Linked DNA regions of Kutzneria chonburiensis. The protein of the gene in region 1 interacts with the protein of each later gene in a pairwise test. Links are inferred from orthologs where the notes say so. Each region holds a gene or a part of one and is shown in the gene's direction. Other genes may lie near its edges.

Region 1 (3,309 bases):
CGAGGGTTACGTGAAGTACACCGGCAAGCAGGAAGCCGCGCAGGTCGGCTGACGTTGCACCAAGTGACCTGTATCCGTTGATTGCGAGGAGGCGCCGGCAGTGACCACCACCGCTGCACCCTTGGACGTCGCCGCACTGAAAGCCGACTTCCCGATCCTGGCTCGCACGGTGCGCGAGGGCAAACGGCTGGTCTACCTGGACTCCGGCGCCACGTCGCAGCGTCCCCAGCAGGTGCTCGACTTCGAGCGGCAGTACGTCGAGACGGCCAACGCGGCCGTGCACCGCGGCGCGCACCAGCTGGCCGAGGAGGCCACCGACCTCTACGAGGACGCCCGCGAGAAGATCGCGAACTTCGTCGGCGTCGGCGTGGACGAGGTGGTGTTCACCAAGAACGCCACCGAGTCCATCAACCTGGTCGCCTACGCCTTCGGCAACGCGGCCTTCTCCGACGACCCGGCGGCCAAGCGCTTCGTGCTCGGCCCGGGCGACGAGATCGTCGTGACCGAGATGGAGCACCACGCCAACCTGCTGCCGTGGCAGCAGTTGGCGCTGCGCACCGGGGCCACCCTGAAGTGGTTGTCCGTCACGGCCGACGGCCGGCTCGATCTGTCCGACCTGGACGACGTGATCACGCCGCGCACCAAGGTCTTCGCCTTCACCCACCAGTCCAACGTGCTCGGCACCGTCAACCCGGTGTCGGTGCTCGTGGCCAAGGCCCAGTCGGTCGGCGCGCTGACCGTGCTGGACGCCTGCCAGTCGGTGCCGCACGGGCCGGTGGACTTCCGGGCGCTGGGCGTGGACTTCGCCGCCTTCTCCGGGCACAAGATGCTCGGGCCGTCGGGCATCGGCGTGCTGTACGGGCGGTTCGAGCTGCTCAACGCGATGCCGCCGTTCATCACCGGTGGGTCGATGATCGAGCAGGTGTTCATGGACCGCTCGACCTTCGCGCCGCCGCCGCAGCGGTTCGAGGCCGGCGTGCCCAACACGTCGCAGGCCATCGGCCTCGGCGCGGCCGTGGACTACCTGCGGCTGCTGGGCATGGACCGGGTCGCCGCCCACGAGCACGAGCTCACCGGCGCCGCCCTGGCCGGGCTGGCCGAGATCCCCGGCGTGCGCATCGTCGGGCCCGCCGAGAACGTGGACCGTGGCTCCGCCGTGTCGTTCGTCGTCGAGGGCGTGCACGCCCACGACGCCGGGCAGGTCCTCGACAGCCTCGGCATCGAGGTCCGCGTCGGGCACCACTGCGCGTGGCCGCTGCACCGCAAGCTCGACGCCGCCGCCACCGTGCGCGCCACCTTCTACGTCTACAACGACCTCTCCGACGTGCAGGCCCTGCTCGACGGCGTGCGCGAGACGCAGAAGTTCTTCGGGGTGAACGCCTGATGCAGCTCCAGCAGATGTACCAGGAGATCATCCTGGACCACTACAAGAACCCGCACCACCGCGGCCTGCGTGAGCCCTTCGAGGCCGAGGTGCACCACGTCAACCCGACCTGCGGGGACGAGGTCACCGTGCGGGTGCACCTGGAGGGCGACGGGCCCGAGGCCAAGGTGGTCGACGTCTCCTACGACGGGCAGGGCTGCTCCATCAGCCAGGCCTCCACCTCGGTGCTCACCGACCTGGTGATCGGCCGCACCGTCGGCGACGCCTTCGGCACCCTCGACGTGTTCGTGGAGCTCATGCAGGGCCGCGGCAAGGTCGAGCCCGACGAGGACGTCCTCGAGGACGCCGTCGCCTTCGCCGGTGTCGCGAAGTACCCGGCGCGCGTCAAGTGCGCCCTGCTCGGCTGGATGGCTTTCAAGGACGCGGTCGCCCGCGTCGTCGATGGAGGACAGGCATGACCGCGGAAGACATGACCCGGACCGCCGAGGCGCTGCCCGAGGCGCCGGCCAAGGCCGATGTGCCCTCGCTGGAGGACATCGAGGAGGCGATGCGTGACGTCGTCGACCCCGAGCTCGGCATCAACGTGGTCGACCTGGGCCTGGTGTACGACATCCACCTGGACGACGACAACGTCGCGACGCTGGACATGACGCTGACCTCGGCGGCCTGCCCGCTGACCGACGTGATCGAGGACCAGACCCGCGCCGCCCTGACCGGCGGCCCGGGCGGGGGCGTGGTCAGCGACTTCCGCATCAACTGGGTGTGGATGCCGCCGTGGGGCCCGGAGAAGATCACCGACGACGGCCGTGACCAGTTGCGTGCTTTGGGCTTCACCGTCTGAGAGTTGTGAAACGGTGTTATCACCGGCCCCTCCGACCGGAGGGGCCGGTGGCTTTTGAGGGGTGACACCGTGGAACTTCCGTTCATCGACGAGCACCGGGTGCTGGTGGCCGCGCCGCCGGCCGCGGTGTGGCGGGCGCTGGGCCAGCAGTTCAAGGGCAACCGCGTGACCAAGGCGGTGGCGCCGGTGGTCGGCGCGGAACCGCGGCGGGCAGCCGGCGCTGCGCTGGAAGCGGGCAGCACGGTGGCCGGCTTCACCGTCGCCGAGGTGGAGCCGGAGCGGCTGCTGCGGCTGGCCGGCCGGCATCGCTACTCGAACTACGAGCTGACCTTCGTCCTGACCGACGAGCCCGGCGGAACGATGCTGGCGGCGCGTACCCACGCCGCCTTCCCGGGACCGCTCGGGTTCGTTTACCGGAGCCTGGTCATCGGCACCGGCGGCCACCGGCTGGTGGTGCGTCGCATGCTGGCCGGCATCAAGCGGGCTTCGCGGCCCTGACCAGGAATCGGTGCGTGCGGACGGCGAGGGAGCCCTCGGCCTCGATCCGGGCATGCAGCCGGCGCAGGGCGGCGTCGTAGCGTTCGACGGTGAAGTCCTTGATCTGCCACGGAACCATCCGCAGCTGGTAGACAACCGCGCCGATGTCGTGGAACCGCAGCAGTGGCCGTTCCTCCCGGGCGTCGATCACCCGAAGCCCGGCGGCGGTCAACGCTTCCGTTGCCACGTCGAGGTTCCAGCGCTGGTCGGAGACCCGTGCGCCGAGCGCCCGATTCAGCTCCACGCAGTCGTCACTGCCGACCTGCTGGGTGAGCAGAATGCCGCCATCGGCCAACACGCGACTCAGACCGGCCGCGTCGAAACGGCCGTGGCGGTTCAGCACGAGCGAGAATTTCCATCGGCAAAGGGAAGTCCCTCGGTGCCGACGACCTCGACCCCCGGCGGCTTCAGGCGTTCCGTCGCCACGAGAACATTCGGCGGCCAGTCTCGGCCGCCGAACGTTCCCGAGTTTGCCAGCAACATCGCTCGGCCCCGCCCCTGCTTCGCACGGTTGGTGGATTTTCGCCCGCCGCCACTCGACGCGCCT
Region 2 (3,181 bases), 4.9 Mb from region 1 along the record:
ACTGGCGGTGGATCTTCCTCGGCCTGGCCCCGCTGGTGCTGGTCGGCTGGCTGCTGGTGGTGCTCGTGCTGCGCCGGCTGCCGGCGTTCCAGCCGCACGAATCGGGGCAGCGACGGCGTGGACTGGTGCCGGCCGCCGTGGCCGCCGCGATCGGGCTGGCCGTGCTGAGCTGGGCCGGTGATCACGCCAACCTGGTCGGCCTTGCCGTGGTCGTGGTCGGCCTGATCCTGGTCGTGCCGGCGCTGCGGGTGCTGCTGCCCAAGGGCACGGTGTCGTTCCGGGCCGGCCTGCCCAGCGTGATCCTGGCGCGGGCCCTGCTGTCCGGCTCGTTCTTCGGCAGCCAGATCTTCCTGCCGCTGGTGTTGCACGATGTGCACGGCTTCTCGCTGGCGCTGGCCGGCGTGCCGCTGACCATCGCCGCGCTGGGCTGGTCGGCCGCGTCGTGGTGGCAGGGCCGGCACCCGGACATCGCCCGTCCGCTGCTGGTGCGGCGCGGCTTCCTGTTCATCACGCTGGGGCTGGTCCTGGTGACGTTCGTCGCACCCGTTTGGGGGCCGCCGTGGCTGGCCGCGCCGGCCTGGGTGTTCGCCGGGCTCGGCATGGGGCTGGCCGTGTCCAGCGTCGGCGTGCTCGTGCTGAAGCTGTCGCCGCCACACGATCGGGGCTTCAACACCGCGGCGCTCCAGCTGTCCGACCTGTTCGGGCAGTCTTTGGTGGTGGGTCTTGGCGGTGTCCTGGTGGCGCTGCTGGGGCCGACCGCGGGCTGGACGCCGCTGAACATCGTGCTGGCCGCGGTGACGCTGTTCGGGGCGCTGGTGGTGAGCCGGCAGGCCGCAAGCCATTCGTGAACCGTCACGCGGACGGGCTACCCTTGGTTCCGCGATGGCTTATCTCGACCATGCCGCCACCACTCCCATGCTTCCGCAGGCCGTGGCGGCGATGACCGAGGCGTTGTCCACCTTGGGCAACGCCTCGTCGCTGCACACCTCCGGCCGCCGGGCGCGGCGGGCCGTGGAGGAGGCGCGGGAGGACATCGCCGACGCGCTGGGCGCCCGTCCGTCCGAGGTGATCTTCACCGCCGGTGGGACGGAGAGCGACAACCTGGCCGTCAAGGGCATCTACTGGGCTCGGTCGTTGCCTCGGGTGCTGGCCTCGACCGTGGAGCACCACGCCGTGCTCGACGCCGTGCAGTGGCTCGGCCCTGATGCCGTCGGCTGGCTCGAGGTGGATTCGGTCGGACGCGTGCAGCCGTCGGTGTTGTCGGAGGCGTTGGACTCCCAGGTCGGTCTGGTGACCGTGATGTGGGCCAACAACGAGGTCGGCACCGTCAACCCGATCCGTGAGTTGGCCGAGATCGCTGCTTCGCGGGGCGTGCCGCTGCACACCGACGCCGTACAGGCGGTCGGGTCCGTGCCGGTGAACTTCGCCGAGTCCGGGGCGTCCGCGCTGACGTTGACCGGGCACAAGCTCGGCGGCCCGTACGGGGTCGGGGCGCTGCTGTTGAAGCGCGACGTCAAGTGCACGCCTCTGCTGCACGGCGGCGGGCAGGAGCGGGACGTGCACTCCGGGACGTTGAACGTGCCGGCGATCGTCGGTTTCGCCGCCGCGGTGCGGGCTTCCGTGGAGGACTCCTCGACGCGGGTCCGTTCGTTGCGGGACTCGCTGGTGGCGGCGGTGTTGAAGGCCGTGCCCGATGCCGTGCTGAACGGCGACCCGGTGGACCGGCTGCCCGGCAACGCGCACTTCACGTTCCCCGGCTGCGAGGGCGACAGCCTGCTGATGTTGTTGGACGCCAAGGGAATCGAGTGTTCCACCGGCTCCGCCTGCACGGCCGGCGTCGCGCAGCCCAGCCATGTGCTGCTGGCCATGGGCGTCGACCCCGCGGCCGCCCGTGGTTCGCTGCGCTTCTCGCTCGGGCACACGTCGACTGCTTCTGATGTCGCCGCGTTGGCCGAGGCGATCGGGCCCGCGGTGGAACGGGCTCGCAACGCGGGGATCGCCGGCATGCGCCGGCGGGCCGGCTCCACGGTGAGGATGTGACGATGCGGGTTCTGGCGGCGATGAGCGGCGGGGTCGACTCCGCCGTGGCCGCGGCGCGGGCCGTCGAGGCCGGGCACGAGGTCGTCGGGGTGCACCTGGCCCTGTCGGCCAAGCCCGGCACGCTGCGGACCGGGGCTCGCGGCTGTTGCACCGTCGAGGACGCCCATGACGCCCGGCGTGCCGCCGATGTGCTCGGGATTCCCTTCTACGTCTGGGATTTCGCCGAGCGCTTCACCGAGGACGTGATCGAGGACTTCGTCGCCGAGTACGCCGCCGGGCGCACGCCCAACCCGTGCCTGCGGTGCAACGAGAAGATCAAGTTCGAGGCGTTGCTGGACAAGGCCATTGCCCTTGGCTTCGACGCCGTCTGCACCGGCCACTACGCCCAGCTGTCCACTGTGGACGGCCGTCCCGAGCTGCGGCGTTCGGTCGACGTCGGCAAGGACCAGTCCTACGTCCTGGCCTCGCTGACCGAGGACCAGTTGGCGCACGCCATGTTCCCGCTCGGCGACACCGTCAAGGAGCAGGTCCGCGTGGAGGCCGCCGCCCGCGGTCTCGCCGTCGCCGCCAAGCCCGACAGCCATGACATCTGCTTCATTCCCGACGGCGACACCCGGTCGTTCTTGACCAAGCGCCTCGGTGAGCAGGCCGGTCAGTTGGTCGATGCCGAGACCGGCGCCGTCCTCGGCCAGCACACCGGTGTGCACGGCTTCACCGTCGGCCAGCGCCACGGTCTCGGCATCGACGCCCCCGCCCCCGACGGCCGTCCGCGGTACGTGTTGTCCCTGGAGCCCGTCTCCGGCACCGTCCGCGTCGGCTCCGCCGAGCAGCTCTCGGTTTCCGCGATCGCCACCTCCGACGCCGTCGTGCACACCCCGTGGCCCGGTCTCATCGAGTGCACCGCCCAGGTCCGCGCCCATGGCGGTCTCGCCCCTTGCGTCGCCGAGATCGTCGACGGTTCCGTTTCCGTCACCCTCCGCGAGCCCCTCCGCGGCGTCGCCCCGGGCCAGGCCGTCGTCCTCTACCGCGACGACGTGGTCCTGTGCAGCGCCACCATCACCGGCACCCGTTGATGCGCCGCGTCTGCTTCTTGCTCCGCGTCCGCCCCGACCGCCTCGACGAGTACCGCTCCCGCCACGCC

What was found.
Region 2: the proteins of sufU (region 1) and M3Q35_RS27055 interact in binary tests that used the Escherichia coli proteins (3 or more experiments, as listed by UniProt). The link is inferred for Kutzneria chonburiensis from one-to-one orthologs.

The regions. Positions count from the first base shown.
Region 1 is NZ_CP097263.1:1,094,018-1,097,326, forward strand. Bases 114-3,112 are described here. They hold sufU (Fe-S cluster assembly sulfur transfer protein SufU), read left to right. Parts: upstream 114-1,383; coding sequence 1,384-1,842; downstream 1,843-3,112. Other genes in these bases: M3Q35_RS05180 (cysteine desulfurase), read left to right, coding at 114-1,384; M3Q35_RS05190 (metal-sulfur cluster assembly factor), read left to right, coding at 1,839-2,225; M3Q35_RS05195 (SRPBCC family protein), read left to right, coding at 2,295-2,723; M3Q35_RS05200 (hypothetical protein), read right to left, coding at 2,701-3,105. Outside these bases: Fe-S cluster assembly ATPase SufC, read left to right, coding at 1-52; more of M3Q35_RS05180, read left to right, coding at 101-113. UniProt on the Escherichia coli protein: A scaffold on which IscS assembles Fe-S clusters. Exists as 2 interconverting forms, a structured (S) and disordered (D) form. The D-state is the preferred substrate for IscS.
Region 2 is NZ_CP097263.1:5,982,648-5,985,828, reverse strand. The notes cover bases 91-2,961. They hold M3Q35_RS27055 (cysteine desulfurase family protein), read left to right. Parts: upstream 91-882; coding sequence 883-2,040; downstream 2,041-2,961. Other genes in these bases: mnmA (tRNA 2-thiouridine(34) synthase MnmA), read left to right, coding at 2,043-2,961; M3Q35_RS27060 (MFS transporter), read left to right, coding at 91-848. Also shown: more of M3Q35_RS27060, read left to right, coding at 1-90; more of mnmA, read left to right, coding at 2,962-3,113; M3Q35_RS27045 (L-rhamnose mutarotase), read left to right, coding at 3,113-3,181. UniProt on the Escherichia coli protein: Master enzyme that delivers sulfur to a number of partners involved in Fe-S cluster assembly, tRNA modification or cofactor biosynthesis. Catalyzes the removal of elemental sulfur from cysteine to produce alanine.